Regions from separate parts of the Brachybacterium sp. NBEC-018 genome, predicted to be linked through region 4. Evidence: riboswitches for the same ligand, from Rfam matches in the RefSeq annotation. Region 4 holds a riboswitch; each other region holds the start of a gene.
What was found. A riboswitch is a leader RNA that binds a small molecule or an ion and turns the genes downstream of it on or off. The one in region 4 is predicted to bind thiamine pyrophosphate.

Region 1 (4,330 bases), 1.1 Mb from region 4:
CTCAGCAGGCCGCGGGCACCGGGGCGTCCTCCACCACGGTCGCCGCGACGGCGCGGCGGTGCACCAGCAGCGACGCGCCCGCGATCCCGAGGCCCAGCACCGCGAGGACCACCCCGGTCCACGCCGGGGCGAGCAGGCCCCATCCGGCGGCGAGCACCGCCGCGCCCAGCGCCGCCCCGAGCGAGTTGCCGATGTTCAGCGCGGAATGATGCAGGGCCGCCGCGAGCGAGGGGGCGTCCGGGGAGGCGTCGAGCAGGAACAGCTGCAGCGAGGGGCCCATGAGCTGCGAGGTCACCGCGATCGCGAACAGCAGCGCCATCCCGGCGATCGCGTGCTGGGCGACCAGCGCGAAGATCGCGAGCGTGATCGCCATGCCCACGAGGCCCATGAGGATCGTCCCGTAGATGCTGCGGTCCGCGAGCCGGCCCGCGATCACATTGCCCACCGTCATGCCCACGCCGAACACGAACAGCGCGACCGGCACGGCGCGCTCGCCGAGGCCCATCACGCCCGGCACGATCTCGCCCACGTAGCTGTACACCGCGAACATGCCGCCGAACCCGATCGCACCGATCCCGAGCCCGAACCACACCTGGCCGCGGCGCAGCGCCCCCAGCTCACCGCGGATCGAGCCGGTGCCCGTGGAGCCCTCCGGCTCCGGCACCAGGCGCCAGATCGCGAGGGTCGACGCCGCTGCGAGCACCACGACGATCACGTACGCCGAGCGCCAGCCCACCGACTGCCCGAGCGCTGTCGACGCCGGCACGCCGAGCATCGTCGCGATCGTCAGGCCCAGCATCACGAGGGACACCGAGCGGGCGCGCCGCCCCGGCGGGGACAGGCGCGAGGCGACGAGCGCCGAGACCCCGAAGAACGCGCCGTGCGGCAGCCCCGCCACGAAGCGGGCGAGGGCGAGCACCGTGAAGCTCGGCGCGATCGCCGAGGCCAGGTTCCCGAGGCCGATCAGCGCGATGAGCACCACCAGGAGCCTCGCCCGCGGCACGCGCACCGCGGCGATCGTCACGAGCGGCGCCCCGATCACCACGCCCAGCGCGTAGAGCGTGATGAGCATGCCCGCCTGCGGCACGCTCACCTCGAGCGAGCGCGCGATCTGCGGCAGCAGACCCATCGACGCGAACTCGGTGGTGCCGATCGCGAAGGCGCCGAGCGCCATCGCGAGGATGACCAGCCGCAGCCGGCCCGGGGGCAGGGGAGCGGGGGCCGCAGGCGGCAGGGTGGTGGTCGAGGTGCTCAACAGGGGCTCCAGCGCGGGGTGGTTCAGGGCATCGCTGCCGACGCTGGCACCGGTGGGGACCCCTCGATCCTACGGGCGAGCGGGCACCGATGGGGAGGGCAGGTACACCGTGCCGCCCTGCTCGCGGAACTCCCGGGACTTCGCCTCCATGCCCGCGAGCGCGATCCGCTCCTGGGCGGGCATGTCCCCGTAGGTGTCGCGGATGTCCTGCGAGATCCGCATCGAGCAGAACTTCGGCCCGCACATCGAGCAGAAGTGCGCCGTCTTCGCGGGCTCCGCGGGGAGCGTCTCGTCGTGGTACTGCTCCGCGAGCTGCGGGTCCAGGGACAGACCGAACTGGTCCCGCCAGCGGAACTCGAAGCGGGCCTTCGAGAGCGCGTCGTCGCGGTCGCGGGCGCCGGGGTGGCCCTTGGCGACGTCCGCCGCGTGGGCGGCGATCTTGTAGGTGATCACGCCGGTCTTCACGTCGTCGCGGTCGGGGAGGCCCAGGTGCTCCTTGGGCGTCACGTAGCAGAGCATCGCCGTGCCGTAGCGGGCGATCTCGGTGGCGCCGATCGCGGAGGTGATGTGGTCGTACGCGGGGGCGATGTCCGTGACGAGCGGGCCCAGCGTGTAGAACGGGGCGCCGTGGCACAGCTCCTGCTGGCGCTCCACGTTCTCCCGCACGAGGTGCAGCGGCACGTGCCCCGGCCCCTCGACCATGACCTGCACGTCGTGCTCCCAGGCGCGGGCGGTGAGCTCCGCGAGCGTGTCGAGCTCCGCGAACTGGGCGGCGTCGTTCGCGTCCGCGAGGGAGCCGGGACGCAGCCCGTCACCGAGGGAGAAGGAGACGTCGTAGCGGGCGAAGATCGCGCACAGCTCGTCGAAGTGCTCGTAGAGGAAGTTCTCGCGGTGGTGGGCGAGGCACCAGCCGGCGAGGATCGAGCCGCCGCGGGAGACGATCCCCGTGACCCGCTCCGCCGTGAGCGGCACGTGCCGCAGCAGCACGCCCGCGTGGATCGTCATGTAGTCCACGCCCTGCTCGCACTGCTCGATCACCGTGTCCCGGAAGATCTCCCAGGTCAGGGCGTTCGCATCCCCGCCCACCTTCTCGAGCGCCTGGTAGATGGGGACCGTGCCGATCGGCACGGGGGAGTTGCGCAGGATCCACTCGCGGGTGGTGTGGATGTCCTCCCCGGTGGAGAGGTCCATGACGGTGTCCGCACCCCAGCGGGTCGCCCACTCGAGCTTCGCGACCTCCTCCGCGATCGACGAGGTCACCGCCGAGTTGCCGATGTTCGCGTTGACCTTCACGAGGAACGCGCGGCCGATGATCATCGGCTCCGCCTCCGGGTGGTTCACGTTCGCGGGGATGATCGCGCGGCCCGCCGCGAGCTCGCTGCGCACGAGCTCCACGTCGCAGCCCTCGCGCAGCGCCACGTACCGCATCTCCGCGGTGATCTCCCCGCGGCGGGCGTAGTGCATCTGCGTGACCCGTCGGCCCTCGAGGCCGCGCAGCGGCTCCCGCCGCGCACCCCGCCACTCCGCGCTCGCCTCCCCGCGGCGCACGGCGCTGCGGCCGTCGTCCTCGAGGCTCCGACCGCGGCCCGTGTAGTCCTCGACGTCGCCGCGGCCGCGGATCCAGTCCGCGCGCAGCGGGGCGAGTCCCTCCTCCGGCTCGCAGCCGGGGCCCGCGGTGCGGTAGACGGTCACGGGCGGGTTCTCCGCGCCGCTCGGGGCGGGGTCCTGGGAGATCCGGGTGACGGGCACGCGGATGCCGTGCTCGGGATCCTCGAGGTGGTCGAGGGTGTGGGTGGGGTAGTTCTCAGGGCGTGCGGACATGCAGTCGCTCTCCTTCTTCCTTCGCCGGCATGACCCGGGCAGGTTCGGTCGGTACTCGGACCGCGACAGTCCGATCTCAGCCCGTTGCGACGGGCACCCGAGGGATCGGCGAGCACCGTACCCCAGGAGCGGGAGGGCCGGCGGCGCCGTCCGTCGGCGGGGCCGACGGGCCGGTCTGATCGCGACGGACCTGCGGGCCGACGGGCCGACGAACCTGCCCGATCGGCTGTGCTCCGCGACCGCGGCGCCTACAGTGGGCCCCTGCCACCGCGGGACCACCAGGAGCGACGATGACCCAGCCCCAGCCCGGCCTCCCCGAGCCCCGGCCCGGCTTCCACGGGCCGCAGTTCGGCGCGCCCGTGCCCGCCCCGGACCGTCGCGAACGGCGGGACGGAGCCCGCTACGGCATGGCCCTCGTCGCGACCGTGATCGGCTCCTACCTGCTCGCGCAATGGTCCCCGGTCGGGTTCGTCGGCTTCGACGACCCGCTGCTGAGGCTCCAGGGCATCGGCCAGCTCGGGATCGGCCTGCTCGTGCTCGCGGGCGGCCTCGCCCTCGCGCCCACCGCCCTGTGGCGGGCGGCGCTCGCCGTGCTGGTCGTCGTCGTGCCCGTCCTGCTCGGGACGGTCCTCGTGATCCCGTACCTCCGGGGCGACCTGGACATGCCGCAGCCCTTCCCGCGGATGCTGGACCTCTCGATCCTGGGCCCGGCCGTGGGGCTGCTGGGCTGGCTGATCGTGCGCGGACGCAGCCCCGTGACGTACGTGCTCGTGCTGGGCTTCCTGCTGATCCTCCCCGCGCAGTGGGCGGTCATGTTCTACGGGATCCCGAGCCCTGTGCTGTGGGGCGTCGAGCTCGTACTCGCCGCGGTGATCGGGATCGGCGCGGCGTGGCTCGCGGCGCTCGGCTCGCGATGGCTGCTGGGGACCGTGCGGCGGTGACCTGCCGGAGCGGGCCGCTCAGGGGCGCGTGACGAACCCCTGCTCGACCATGAAGTCGAAGGCGACGTCCGCCGGGAGCTCGCCGCCCTCGTCGACCCGCAGGTTCAGCGCCCGCAGGGCGTCGTCCGTGATGGCGGGGGAGATCTGGTCGAAGACGTCCGCGAGCTCGGGGTGCTTCTCGAGCGTCGCGGTGCTGAGCACCGGGGCGACGTTGTAGGCGGGGAAGTAGCCCTTGTCGTCCTCGAGGATCGTGAGGTCCAGGCTCTCGATGCGGCCGTCGGTCGTGAAGACCTCGCCGAAGTTGCAGGCGCCG
Region 2 (4,330 bases), 160 kb from region 4:
GAGGGGTCGCCGCCCAGGTGGTGCCGGGACCCTGCGGAGGCGACGAGCACCGGGTCGTGGGAGGCGGCGACGACGGCGGTGCCACGATCCCGGGCCTCCTCGAGCAGGGCGAGCACCGCCGCCCGCCGCTCGCCGTCCAGGCCCACGGTCGGCTCGTCGAGCAGCAGCACGTCCGGTCGAGCGGCGAGGGCGGCGATGATCGCGAGCCGCCGCTGCTCCCCGCCGGAGAGCCGGTGCGGATTCGCCTCGGCGAGGTGGGCGAGGCCGGCGCGGTCCAGCAGCGACTGCGCATCCGCCGCGGCCGCGGGATCCGCCGCGTCGCCGAGCTCCCCGCGCACGGTCGAGGCGAGGAAGAAGTGCGCGGGGTCCTGGGGGACGAGCAGCAGCGAGCCGGGTCGCCGGCCGGGCTCCGCGGCGAGGGAGCGCAGCAGGGTCGTCTTCCCCGCGCCGCTCGCCCCGGTGACGACGGTGAGCAGCCCCGGCTCGATCCGCAGCTCCGGCTCCGGGGACGGTCCCGCGGCGGGCTCCGGCTCCTGCAGCTCGGGCCGCCGGTCGAGGACCTCCTCGGGCGGGCCGTCGGCGAGTACCTGCGCGCCGGGGCCCAGGACGACGATCCGGTCGAGGTGCTCCCGCCACGGCTCCACGTGGTGGTCGGCGATGACGAGGGTCCGCCCGGCGGAGGCGGCGAGCACGGCGCGGCGCACCGTCGCGGCCGCCTCGGCATCGAGCATGCTCGTGGGCTCGTCGAGCAGCATCGCCTCGGGGCGCAGGGCGAGGGCGCCCGCGAGGGCCACCCGCTGCTGCTGCCCGCCGGAGACGGCGAGCGGGTCCCGGGAGCCGTCGACGTCGACCGCCGCGGCCTCCAGGGCGCGCCGCACCCGCTCGTGGATCTCGGGGCGGGGGAGGGCCGCGTTCTCCGGGCCGATCGCCGCGTCGCGCGCGACGGTCGCGCCCACCACCGCATGCGCGGGGTTCTGCAGCAGCAGCCCCCGCTCCCCGGGGCGGGAGGGCCCGGCGGGGGCCTGCTCGAGGTCCCCGGCCTCGGGGTCGAGCAGGCCCGCCAGGGCGCGCAGCACGGTGGACTTCCCGCTCCCGCTCACCCCCGTGAGCAGCACCCTCTGCCCGGCGGGCACGCGCAGCTGCAGGCCGTCCAGAGCGAGCTCGTCCCGGCCCGTGGGGCGCCAGCGCACCCCGTCCAGGAGCAGCTCCGTCACGCAGCCGCCCTCACGCGGCGGTCGTGGCGGCGGCGCGGCGCTCGCGGTCCCGGTCCCGGCCCGCGGGCAGCGCGTCGAGCGCTCCCGTCGCGCCGAGCGCCCGCACGGCCGCCCAGCCGAGGGCGCCGCACAGCAGCGCGCCGGAGACCAGGAAGAAGGCGAGCAGGAGCAGGGCGAAGGTCCAGCTCATCTCCGGGTAGTAGGAGAAGCGCTCCCACACCCATTCGAGCGCCGCCGCGATCACGCCGCCGAGCATCGCGACGGGCAGCGTGAAGCGGCGGTAGGCGAAGATCAGGAAGCCGATCTCGACGCCGCCGCCCTGCAGCAGGCCCGAGACGACGGTGCCCCAGCCCCACTGGCCGCCGAGGATCATCTCGAGGGTCGCGGCGACGAGCTCCGCGAGCAGGGCAGCCCCGGGCTTGCGCACGATGAGCGCGGCGAGCACGGCGGGCAGGAACCAGATGCCGGCGAGGATGCCCTCGGCGGGCTTGAAGGCCGCGGTGAGCGGCCCGATCAGCGAGTACAGGGCCCCGTATCCCAGGAACGCGACCCCGAAGGCCGCTCCGATCGCGACGCTGACCAGCAGGTCGATCGTCCTCATGCGTGTCATTCCGACTCCTCTCCTCGTGGAAAGGGGCGTCCGGCGCCTGGGGCGCCGCGACGGATATCCCGACTCCCTCCGCCGGAATGACCCGGTTCAGGTTCGAGGGTCTGCGCATGCGCGCACTCTCAGCACCGTGCGGTGCTCCCCTGTCAGTGGATGACCGCGCGCCAGTCTACCGTCGCGCGCGGATCGCCTGGTCGATCGCCTCCGCGGTGGACCGCGGGTCCACGGGGGAGAGGAGGTAGTGCGTGCCGCCGCGGCCGATGATCTCGACCTGGGTGCCCGGCCGGGTCACGAGCAGCCGGTAGGTGGCCTGCGGGTCCGGGAGCGTGTGGGTGCGGCGCGAGCCGACGGCGGTGAGCTGCTCGGACGTCGGGGTGAGGACCCGGCCGCGCCGCCAGCCGTAGCCGCCCACGGTGACGCCCACCACCGAGCTCTCCAGCTCGCGCAGCTGCACGGTGCGGAAGTCCTCGACGGGCCAGGTGGCCTGCGGCCAGAACCCGCCGAGGCTCACGGTCACGCCGCGACCGTCGACCAGGACGCGCGTCGCATGGTGCGACCACGTCCACACGGCGAGCAGCGCGAAGAGCACGGCGACGGCGACCAGCAGCGGGACCGGGACGCCGCCGCGGGCGAGCGACAGCAGCACGAGCACCACCCCCGAGGCGGCGGTCAGGCCGATCCGGGTCCAGCCCACGGCCGACGGCCGGGTCGAGTCGGTGTACGACGGCGCCTCGGGCCTCATGCCCGCCCCGCGTGCGCGCTCACCAGATGCGGACGCGCTCGGCGGGCGCCCGGTACATGCCGTCGCCCTCGCGCACGTCGAACGCCTCGTGGAAGGCGTCGAGATGGCTCACCACCGTGTTGCAGCGGAACTCCATCGGCGCATGGGGGTCGATCGCGAGGCGGCGGATCGCCTCCTGCGGCCGGGTCAGGCCCCGCCACACGGTCGCCCAGGACCAGAACACGCGCTGCAGGCCGGTGAGACCGTCGAGCTCGGGGGAGTCCTCGCCCGCGGTCGCGAGGTAGGCCTTCACCGCGATCGTGAGGCCGCCCAGGTCGCCGATGTTTTCGCCGACCGTGAGGGCGCCGTTGACGTGGTGGGCGTCGTCGAGGTCCCGGGGCGAGAGCGCCGAGTACTGCTCGATGAGGGCCGCGGTGCGCTCGTCGAAGGCGGCGCGGTCCTCCTCGGTCCACCAGGTGACGAGGTTGCCGTGGCCGTCGAACTTCGAGCCCTGGTCGTCGAAGCCGTGGCCGATCTCGTGGCCGATCACGGCGCCGATCCCGCCGAAGTTCACGGCGTCGTCGGCCTCCGCGTCGAAGAACGGGGGCTGCAGGATCGCGGCGGGGAAGACGATCTCGTTGCGGCCGGGGTTGTAGTAGGCGTTGACCGTCTGCGGGGTCATGTGCCACTCGGTCTCGTCGACCTCGCCGCCCACCTTCGCGTACTCGAACTCCGCGTCGAAGCGGCGCGAGGCGCGCACGGTCGCGACGAGGTCGCCCTCGACGATCTCGAGGCCCTCGTAGTCCCGCCAGGTCTCCGGGTAGCCGATCTTCGGCACGAACAGGGAGAGCTTCTCGAGCGCCTTCGCGCGCGTCTCCTCGGTCATCCAGTCCAGGCCCTCGATCGAGACGCGGTACGCCTCGAGCAGCGCCGCGACCAGACGCTCCATGTGCGCCTTGTGCTCCGGCGGGAAGTGGCGGGAGACGTACTCGCGCCCCACCTCGAAGCCGACGGCGCCCTCGACGAAGCCGACGCCGCGCTTCCAGCGCTCGCGCAGCTCCTCCGCGCCGGAGAGCACGGTGCCGAAGAAGGCGAAGTTCGCGTCGACGAGCGCCGCGGGGAGATAGGGGGCATAGGCGGAGACGGTGTGCACGGACATCCAGGCGCGCAGCACCGCGAGGTCCTCGGCCGCGAGCAGCTCCGCGGCCGCGGAGACGAACTCGGGCTGTCCCACGGAGACCACGTCGAAGGTCCCCGCGGGGGCGCCGGTCCCCTCGACGAAGGCGTCCCACGGGAAGGCGGGGGCGAGCTCCGCGCGCTGCGCGGCGGTCATCGGGTTGTCGGACTTCTCGCGGTCGCGCACGCGGACGACGTCGACGTGGCACGCGGCGAGGCGCGTCTCGAGATCCATGACGGCCGCGGCGAGCGCCTCGGCGTCGCCCTCCGGGAGGCCGGGGCGGCCGGGGAGGCCGGCGAGGCGCGCGAGCTCGGCGAGGTGCGCGACGTAGGCCTCGCGGATCGCCGCGTAGGACTCCTCGCGGTAGTAGGACTCGTCCGGCAGGCCCAGACCGCCCTGGTGGATCTTCACCTGGTAGCGGCTGGAGTCGTGGTCGTCGGTCCACACGTAGGCGAGGACGGCGGAGGTGCCCGAGTCCGGGGAGGCCATGAGCCGCACGAGGTCCTCGAGGGAGGCCGCCTCGCCGATCCCGCCCAGCAGCGGCTCGAGCGGCGCGGTGCCCGCCGCCTCGATCGCCTCGGTGTCCATGAACATGCGGTACAGGCGGCCGA
Region 3 (4,330 bases), 1.3 Mb from region 4:
CTGCCGATCCAGGTCCTGATCCAGCGGCTCCAGGAGCTGAAGCACCTGCCCGACGCGGACCTCGTGCTCTCCTGCGCGGCTCTGCCGTTCGTGCCCCGATCGCATTGGGATGCCCTCTGGGCGCGTGCCGTCGGCTCCCTGCGGCCGGGCGGGGTGATCGCTGTCGACCTCTTCGGCGACCACGACGACTGGGCATCCGCCGAGGGCACGTATCTGCGTCGCGACGAGGTCGAGGCGATGACCCGCGATCTCGACGTGATCGAGATCGGCGAGGAGGAGTGGGACGGCGGTTCCTTCTCCGGGCGGAAGCACTGGCACACCTACCAGGTCATCGCCCGCCGCCGCTGAGCGCCGTCACCGCTCCCCGGCGAGCGCGACCGCGTCGAGGTCCCCGTCGAGGTCCGCGGGCGTGAGGCGCGGGCCGAGCCGGGCGCCGAGGATCAGCAGCGCCGCCCCGAGCACCATGAGCAGCAGCACCGAGCCGCGAGGGCCGGTGATCCCGGCGAGCAGCGGGAGGTAGAAGGGGTACAGGGCCGGCAGCACGAGGGAGAGGCTGTAGGCGGAGCCGTACCCGGTGGAGCGCACGGCCGTGGGGAAACGCTCGGACAGATACGCGGAGACCGGGCCGTAGGCGGCGACGGTCACCACCTGCAGCAGCGCCGCGCAGAGCGCCGCCCGGGCGAGGCTCCCGGAGCCGACGGCCGCCCACCACAGGGGCGGCCCGAGGAGCAGGGCGGCGATCCCCCAGAGCGTGAGCAGCCGGCGCCGGCCGATCACCGTGGAGAGGTGCCCGGCGAGCGCCATCGCGAGCGCCTGGGCGACGGAGGCGATGCCCATGGCGAGCGCGACCTCGGTGGCGGCGAGGGCGCCGCCCTCCCCGAGCCGCGCGGTGAGCAGCAGGACCGTCGTGTTCGTGAGCAGCCAGAGCCCCGTCATCATGACGAAGGCCTGCCGGAAGGCGCCGGACCAGCGGCCTGCGAGCACCTGCCGGACGCCGCCCCGCACCGGCGTCGTATCCCCGTCCGTCGTGGCGCGGCGGGTGATCGGCGCGTCGACGACGTGCGAGCGGTAGTACAGCAGCATCCCCAGCGAGAGCAGCGCGCCGACGACGAACAGCAGTCGCCAGCCCCAGACGGCGTACTCCTCCGGCCCGAGCACCAGCAGCAGCGTGGCGGTCGCGAAGGCGATCGCCCCCTGCGCCCACGGCGCCATCGAGAGGATCAGGCCGCTCATGAGGCCACGGCGGCGCGGCGGCGACCACTCCATGGCGAGCGGGATCGCGGCGGAGTACTCCCCGGCGACGAAGATGCCGCCCAGGAAGCGCAGACCGAGGATCAGCGCGATCGTGCCCGCGCCCAGCAGCTCGTGCGTGGGCATCGCGGCGATCAGCAGCGCGCACCCGGCGGTGCCGGCGATCGCGACCTGCGTGGTGCGGGTGCGGCCCAGGCGGTCGGAGATCCTGCCGAAGACGACCCCGCCGACGGGCCGACCGAGCATCATCGCGATGACGACGATCGCGCCGGTCGCCGCCGCGACCCCGGGCCCCGCGACCGTGGCGAGCGCGGGGGTGAGCGCGGTGAGCGGCAGGAACACGTGGACGTTGTCGATGAAGTTCCCGACCACGCCGGCGCGGAGCGCGGCGCGCCCCGTGGGCGGCAGACGGTCCGGCGGGCCGACGGGGCCGGGGTGGTCGACCTCGTCGATGGTGGGTGCATCGGTCGCGGGCAGGCGCGAGCGCATGGCGGACATCCCTTCGTCAGTACGAGCTGCATCAGGTTCCACGGGTGTGATCTCAGCGCCGGCGGCGCACCCCGTGTCCGCGATCGAGTATCCCGGGTGCGGGTCGCGCCAGGCCGACGTGTCCACGGGACACCGCCGTCTTCGCGCCGGGGCCCGGGCGCGCCGACCGCCGTCGGCCGACCCGCTCCTGCCGGCGCGCCGCCCTCAGCCGATCTCGTCCGGCCAGCTCCCCGGCATCGAGCCGTCCTCGGCGGCGGGGACCATCCCGCGGTAGCCGGTGACCGTCTCCCACCGGTCTCCGCGGGCGCGGACGAACAGGTAGACCTCGCCGGCGTCCTCGATGCCCGTGAGGGCGTCGCGGCTCTCCCCGCAGCCGTACGGCAACGAGAGCACCTCGATGCTCGACCCCTCGCCGTCCGCCGGGGCTCCGGAGACCCACTCGGCGACCTGAACGGTCCACAGCGGCACGTCGTACAGCTCGTAGCGACCCGTCGCGGGCGGTCCGTCGACCGTGCCGCGCACGACGGCGTCGGACTCCGCCGCCGCGTCCGCGGGCGTCTCCAGGGAGATCCAGTCGATGCAGCTCGCGGCGGTGGCCTCGTCCTCCGGGCGCGTCGCCGGGCCGTCGCAGCCGCTGAGGGCGGCCGCTCCGGCGAGCGCGGCGAGCAGGGTGCGTCGGCGGACCATGGGCACATCGTGCACCCGCCGGACACCGTCGAGGAGGTCCGTGACCGCATCGCAACCGTGATCGTGCACCGGCCGTGGCCTGGCTCGATAGCGTGCAGGGATGACCGCTGACGCCCCCGCCTCCCCGTCCCTCGACCTCCGTGACGTGGAGGCGTTCCTGCGTGTGCCGCGGGTCTCCGCGATCGCCGCGGGCCCGGGCGGCCGGGCGGTCGCGGTGGTGCAGGAGGCCGACGAGCACCTCTCCCGCCTGGTCCCCTCCCTCTGGGAGCTCACGGCCGGCGGCCCGGCCCGGCGACTGACGGTCTCGGAGAAGGGCGAGTCCTCGCCGCGCTTCGCGCCGGACGGCTCGCTGCTGTTCACCTCCTCCCGTCCCGATCCCGCGGGGGACGCGCCCGAGGGGACGACGGCGATCTGGCGGCTGCCGCTCACCGGGGAGGCGCAGGTGCTCGCGCACGCGCCGGGCGGGCTCGAGCTGCTCGACGTGGCCGGCGACGGCACGATCCTCGCCGCGACGAGCGTGCTGCCCGGGGTGAGAATCGAGGAGGACGCCGAGGCGCGCGCGGCGCGGAAGGACGCGAAGCGCACGACGATCTGGCACACGGGCATGCCGATCCGGCAGTGGGACCACGAGCGCGGCGACTCCTCCCGCCACCTCCTGCTCGTCACCGCGCAGGGCGAGCTGCGGGATCTCACGCCGGACGCCGGCACGCTGCCCCTGCACACGGCCTCCGCGACGCTCTCCCGTGACGGGCGCACCGTCGTGACCGAGTGGACCGAGCGGATCGCCCGCGGGGAGACCCGCACCGGCCTGGTCCGCATCGACGCGGCGACCCTCGAGCGCACGGCGCTGCTCGAGGCGACGGACGAGCACGGCTACGACTCCCCCGTGCTGTCCCCGGACGGCCGGCTCCTCGCCGTCACCCGCTCCACCGTCTCCACCCCGACGGACACGAGCTACGGGCGCCTGGAGATCCACGACCTCGAGGGCGGCGGCGTGGTCGCGGCGGATCTCGGCGACCTCACCGCCGGGCAGGTGGTGTGGCAGGCCGACGGCGGCACGCTGCTCGTGAGCGGGGACCTGCACTCCTCCGGTGCGGTGCTCGCGGTCGACCCCGCGACCGGCGCCGTCTCCACGCTCGCCGCGGGCGGCGTGTTCTCCTCCCTCTCCCCCGCGGAGGACGGCTCCGTGCTCGCCCTGCGCAGCGACGTGGCGACGCCGGCCCGCCCGGTGCGGATCACCGCGGAGGGCGCCGTGGAGCTGCCCACGCCGGGCGCCGTCGGCCCGATTCCCGGCACCCTCGAGAAGGTGACCACCACGGTGGACGGCGTCGAGGTGCCCGGCTGGCTGTGCACGCCCGCGGGTGCGAGCGCCGAGGATCCCGCGCCCGCGCTGCTGTGGGTGCACGGCGGCCCGCACTCCTCCTACAACGCGTGGAGCTGGCGCTGGTGCCCGTGGCTGTTCACCGCCCGCGGCTACGCGGTGCTGATGCCGGATCCGGCGATGTCCACCGGGTACGGGGACGCGGGGCTGAACCGCGGCTGGCCGCGCCGGCCCGACGTCGTGCTCGCCGAGTGCGAGGCGCTGCTGGACCTCGTGCTCGAGCGGCCCGAGCTCGACGAGACGCGCACGGCGATGCTCGGCGCGAGCTTCGGCGGGTTCATGGCGAACTGGATCGCCGGGCACACGGACCGCTTCGACGCGATCGTGAGCCATGCGGGGCTGTGGGCGCTGCCGCAGCAGCACCGCACCACCGACGCGGCCGCCTCGAAGATGCGCGTGCACGGCCACGAGGACGCGGATCCCGAGTGGTACCGCGCCTACTCCCCGCATGCGGCGGCCGCCGCGATCACCACGCCGATGCTTCTCACGCACGGCAGCCGCGACTTCCGGGTGCCGATCAGC
Region 4 (4,330 bases):
CGTGCACCTCGCGCACGCCGCGGGTGTTCTGGGCGACCAGCACGGTCGTCGCCGCCATGCCGTAGCCGCCGTTCGCGGCGATCGACTTGAGGTCCGCCTGGATGCCGGCGCCGCCGGTGGGGTCGGTGCCGGCGATGCTGAGGACGCGGGGGACGGGACGGCTCATCGGGCGCCCTCCCAGGCGCGGCGCAGCTCCGCCGCCGCGTCGAAGGGGGAGGGGGAGGAGCAGATCGCGGAGACGACGGCCGCGCCGTCGAGGCCCGCGCGGCGCAGGTCGGGGAGGTCCGCGGCGCTGATCCCGCCGATCGCGACGGCGGGGAGAGCGGTCGCGGCGGCGACGGCGGCGACGCCCTCGACCCCGATCACGGCGGGGGCGTCCGCCTTGGTGGTGGTGCCGTGGACGGCACCGATGCCGAGGTGGTCCGCACCGGCGGCCTCGGCCTCGCGGGCCATGGCGGCGGTCTGCGCGGAGACCCCGATGACGGCGTCCGGCCCGAGGAGCCGGCGCACGAGGTGCGCGGGGAGGTCGGACTGGCCGACGTGCACCCCGGCGAGCCGCACCCCGTTCGCGCGGGCGGCGAGGACCACGTCGACGCGGTCGTCGACGATGATCGCGACCGACGGGGGCAGGGTCTCCGCGAGGGCCGCGCAGAAGGCGAGCGTGTCCCGGGTGGGGAGCTGCTTGTCACGCACCTGGACGGCCGTGACACCGCCGGCGACGGCGTCCCGCACGGCGGTGACGGGGTCGTGGCCGGCCCGCTCGAGCTGCGGGCGGTCCACGACGAGGTAGAGGGAGAGGTCGATCTCAGGAGGGGTGCTCATCGTGGTCATCGCACCTTCGCCTGGTCACGGACGTCCTGGGCGGTCAGCGCGTGGAGCCCGTCGAGGAGCCCGACGGCGAAGGAGCCCGGGTGCTCGGCGGTGCGGGCGGAGCGCTCGGCGGCGAGGGTCAGCACGGTCGTCGCGGCGACCGCGGCGACGAGGTGGTCCTCGACCACGGCGGCGAAGGCCGCGGTGATCCCGCCGAGCGCGCAGCCGGCGCCCGTGACCTTCGTGAGCAGCGGGCTGCCGGTGGCGACGCGCACCACGCTCTCCCCGTCGGTCACGAGGTCCACCGCACCGGAGACGGCGACGACGGCGCCGGTGCTGCGGGCGAGGGACGTGGCGGCCTCGTGGGAGTCGTCGGCGGAGTCGATCGAGTCCGCGCCGCGGCCGCCGGCGGAGAGCCCGGCGAGGGCGCGGATCTCGGAGGCGTTGCCGCGGATGATCGCGGGCTGCTCGGTCACGAGCCGCGCGGCGAGGGCCGTGCGCACGGGCAGGGTCCCGACGGCGACGGGGTCCAGCACCCAGGGGGTGCCGGCGGTGCGCGCGGCGGCGACGGCCTCGACCATCGCCTCCCGCTGCTCGGCGCCGGCGGTGCCGAGGTTCACGAGGACGCCGTCGGCGATCCCCGCGAAGATGCCGGCCTCCTCGGGCACCGCGACCATGGCGGGGGAGCCGCCCACGGCGAGCAGTGCGTTCGCGACGAGGTTCGTGGTGACCACGTTGGTCAGGCACTGCACGAGGGGGACCCGCGTGCGGACCTCCTCGAGGGCGGCCGCGAGGACCGCCGGGTCGGTGGGGGCAGAGGCGTGCGCGAGTGTCATGGCGACATCCCTTCGCTAGTCCGAGCTAGATCAGGTTCGACGGGTGTCATCTCAGCCCGGTCCTCGGGCACCCCGTGTCACTGCAGGCCACCGTACGTGATCGGCGCCCGCGCGGGGGCGGCGTCCGTGGCCGGGCGGCCGACGTCGCCCCCGGAGGGGAGCGCCTCAGGCGGTGCGCAGGCCGCGCCGCACGAGGAGCAGGCAGAGGGCGCAGAGCACCACGAGCATCGAGAGCGAGGCGGGGTAGGCGAGCAGCGGCAGCAGTGCGGCGAGGATCGTCGGCAGCAGGAACCCGAGGTAGGCGAGGGCGTAGTAGACGCCGGTGAGCCCGGCGAGGTCCTCTGCCGTCGCGATGCTCTGCACCTGCAGCAGTCCGGCGACGACGAGCGTGCCGTAGGCGGCGCCGAGCACCATCGCCACGAGGATGCCGAGGACCGGGCTGCCGATGGCCGTCGCGAGCACCGCGAGCAGCAGGCCCGCGCACATGGCCGCCTGGCCCACGGGCAGGGAGCGGCCGCCGGTGAGGCGGTCCAGCCGCGGCACGAAGGACTGCACGACGGCGCCGGTGCCGAGGGTGAGCACCGTCAGCGCCGTCGCGTAGAGCGTCGCGCTCTCGCCGAGGTGGTGCTGCACGCTCGCGGGGATGACCGCGTAGGCGACGCCGGCCGCGCCGAAGATCCACGGCGCCGCGGGGACCACGGCGCGGGTGAAGCGGCGGTGCCCGGCGGCGGGCACGCGGAGGTCCTGCCACCAGTGGCCGGCGGCGGGCGCGTCGGCATGACGGGTCTCCGGGGCGAGCAGGAGCAGCGGGGTCGCGAGCAGCGCGAGACCGCCGTGCACGAGATAGGGGAGGACCTCGGGGAGCGGGGCGAACTGGGCGAGCAGCCCGCTCACCCCGGCGCCGAGCGCGAAGCCGAGCGTGAGGGTGAGGGAGGGGCGGCGGGCGCCCGCGACGGCCGGGGCGCCGATCTCGTACGGCGGCGAGGAGAGCTCCTTCATCCAGGCCGTGCCGACGGACATGGCGGCGCCCACCCCGAGACCGGCGAGCACCCGGCCCAGGCACAGCAGCGCGAAGACATGGGGGCTCGCGGCGAGCAGCGCGCTGCCGAGCACGGTCGCGGCCATGCCCACGAGCATCACGGGGCGGCGGCCGTGACGGTCGGAGAGCGCGGCGGCGACGAGCAGGCCGGGGGCGAGCCCGGCGACGTAGGTGCCCAGCAGGAGGTTCGCCTGCCAGGCGGCGTAGTGGCCCACGGACTCGTAGACGTGCAGGAGCGGGGTGAAGTGGTTGCCGCCCCAGGCGAGCAGGAAGGTCGCGGGGACCACGAGCCTCCAGGGGGCGCGGATCGCGGTGCGGCTCATCGTGCGCCCCCGTCGAGCTCGTAGGCGTCCTCGACGTGCGCGCGCAGGCGCTCGGCGAAGGCCGCCGGGTCTCCCGCGGTGAGGAGCGCGGCGAGCTCCTCGTGCTCGGCGAGGAGGGCGGGCATGGTGCCGCTGCGCTCGTCGAGGACGGCCGCGGTGAGGCGGGCGAAGCGGGGGCCGAGGTCCTCGCAGATCCCGGCGACGACGCTGTTGTCCGCGGCGGCGATGAGGGCGAGGTGGAAGTCGAGGTCCGCGGCGGCGAAGGCGAGCGGGTCCTGGGCGGTCGCGGCGGCGCGCTGCTGGGAGAGCAGCTCCGCGAGCTCCTCGGCGAGGGCGGGGATGGCGTCGGGCCTCGAGAGGAGGGCGGCGCCGGCGGAGGCCTCGAGCATGGTGCGCACGGCGATCAGCTCCCGGCGCTCCCGCGGCGTGACGGTGGTGACCAGGGCGCCCTTCTTGGGGAGCAGGCGCACGAGGCCCCAGCGCTCGAGCTGCAGCATGGCCTCGCGGGCGGGGGTGCGGCTGATGCCGGTGGCCTCGGCGAGGTCGCTCTCGCGCAGCAGCTCGCCGGCGGGCAGATCGCCCTCGACGATGCGGCGGGCGGCCTCGGCGGCGGCGCGGCGGGCGAGGGTGCCCCGGTCGGGGTTCCTCCAGGGGAGGGCGTAGGCGATGTTCACGCCCCCGACCCTAGATGATGCATGCATCAAGGGATGCATTGGGGTGAGGAGTGAGACGTCGGCCGGCCGGCCGCTGCGGGCCTGCGGGCGGCCCGGATGCACCGGACCCCCGAGGAGCGGGGCTCCCCGGGGGTCCGGTGTCGAGGCGGCGGGCAGGGCCCGCCGGGTCTCAGAGGGTGCTGGCGAAGGGGTCGAAGTCCGCCGGGACCGGCGGGACCGCGCCGACCGAGCTCGCGACCGTGACGAACTCGCCCGAGGCCGCGGACTCCTCGGCCGAGAGCATGATGTCGAGCACGTGGTAGCCGAGCTCGCCGCTCGCCACATGGGGACGGCCCTCGCGGATCGCGCGGACCATGTCCAGCAGGCCCAGGCCGCGGCCCACGACCACGCCCTCCTGCGGGACCTCGATCCACTCCTGCTCCGGCGGCTTCTCGCCGAGGGCGTCGAACGGCTTCACGTAGGCGATCCGACCCTCGAACTGGTTGGGGTCGGGGACCACGAGGGAGCCCTCGGTGCCGTGGATCTCGACGATGCCCTGGCGGGCGAGCGGCGAGTCGAAGCTGACCAGGGAGGTGCCGGTCTGGCCGGCCTCGAACTGGGTGAGCACCGAGATCGTCGAGGGGACCTCGACGGGGAAGGTCTGCCCCG

Region 1: it holds a riboswitch for thiamine pyrophosphate, as region 4 does, so the genes downstream of both, thiC (phosphomethylpyrimidine synthase ThiC) here and thiM (hydroxyethylthiazole kinase) in region 4, are expected to answer to the same signal.
Region 2: it holds a riboswitch for thiamine pyrophosphate, as region 4 does, so the genes downstream of both, NLU66_RS14205 (ECF transporter S component) here and thiM (hydroxyethylthiazole kinase) in region 4, are expected to answer to the same signal.
Region 3: it holds a riboswitch for thiamine pyrophosphate, as region 4 does, so the genes downstream of both, NLU66_RS07235 (MFS transporter) here and thiM (hydroxyethylthiazole kinase) in region 4, are expected to answer to the same signal.

Annotation. Positions count from the first base shown of each region.
Region 1 covers NZ_CP100650.1:154,007-158,336, reverse strand. Annotated here, with positions in the region: gene NLU66_RS00680 (MFS transporter) at 2-1,255, opposite strand; gene thiC (phosphomethylpyrimidine synthase ThiC) at 1,325-3,076, opposite strand; TPP riboswitch at 3,074-3,187, opposite strand; gene NLU66_RS00670 (hypothetical protein) at 3,367-4,017, shown strand; gene NLU66_RS00665 (glycine betaine ABC transporter substrate-binding protein) at 4,036-4,330, opposite strand, start outside.
Region 2 covers NZ_CP100650.1:3,124,084-3,128,413, reverse strand. Annotated here, with positions in the region: gene NLU66_RS14210 (ATP-binding cassette domain-containing protein) at 1-1,214, opposite strand, end outside; gene NLU66_RS14205 (ECF transporter S component) at 1,225-1,815, opposite strand; TPP riboswitch at 1,872-1,976, opposite strand; gene NLU66_RS14200 (hypothetical protein) at 1,991-2,563, opposite strand; gene NLU66_RS14195 (M13 family metallopeptidase) at 2,583-4,330, opposite strand, start outside.
Region 3 covers NZ_CP100650.1:1,619,705-1,624,034, reverse strand. Annotated here, with positions in the region: gene NLU66_RS07240 (class I SAM-dependent methyltransferase) at 1-348, shown strand, start outside; gene NLU66_RS07235 (MFS transporter) at 355-1,740, opposite strand; TPP riboswitch at 1,732-1,824, opposite strand; gene NLU66_RS07230 (hypothetical protein) at 1,945-2,427, opposite strand; gene NLU66_RS07225 (prolyl oligopeptidase family serine peptidase) at 2,528-4,330, shown strand, end outside.
Region 4 covers NZ_CP100650.1:2,965,210-2,969,539, reverse strand. Annotated here, with positions in the region: gene NLU66_RS13470 (bifunctional hydroxymethylpyrimidine kinase/phosphomethylpyrimidine kinase) at 1-166, opposite strand, end outside; gene thiE (thiamine phosphate synthase) at 163-822, opposite strand; gene thiM (hydroxyethylthiazole kinase) at 828-1,646, opposite strand; TPP riboswitch at 1,637-1,731, opposite strand; gene NLU66_RS13455 (MFS transporter) at 1,812-3,008, opposite strand; gene NLU66_RS13450 (GntR family transcriptional regulator) at 3,005-3,682, opposite strand; gene NLU66_RS13445 (Gfo/Idh/MocA family protein) at 3,852-4,330, opposite strand, start outside.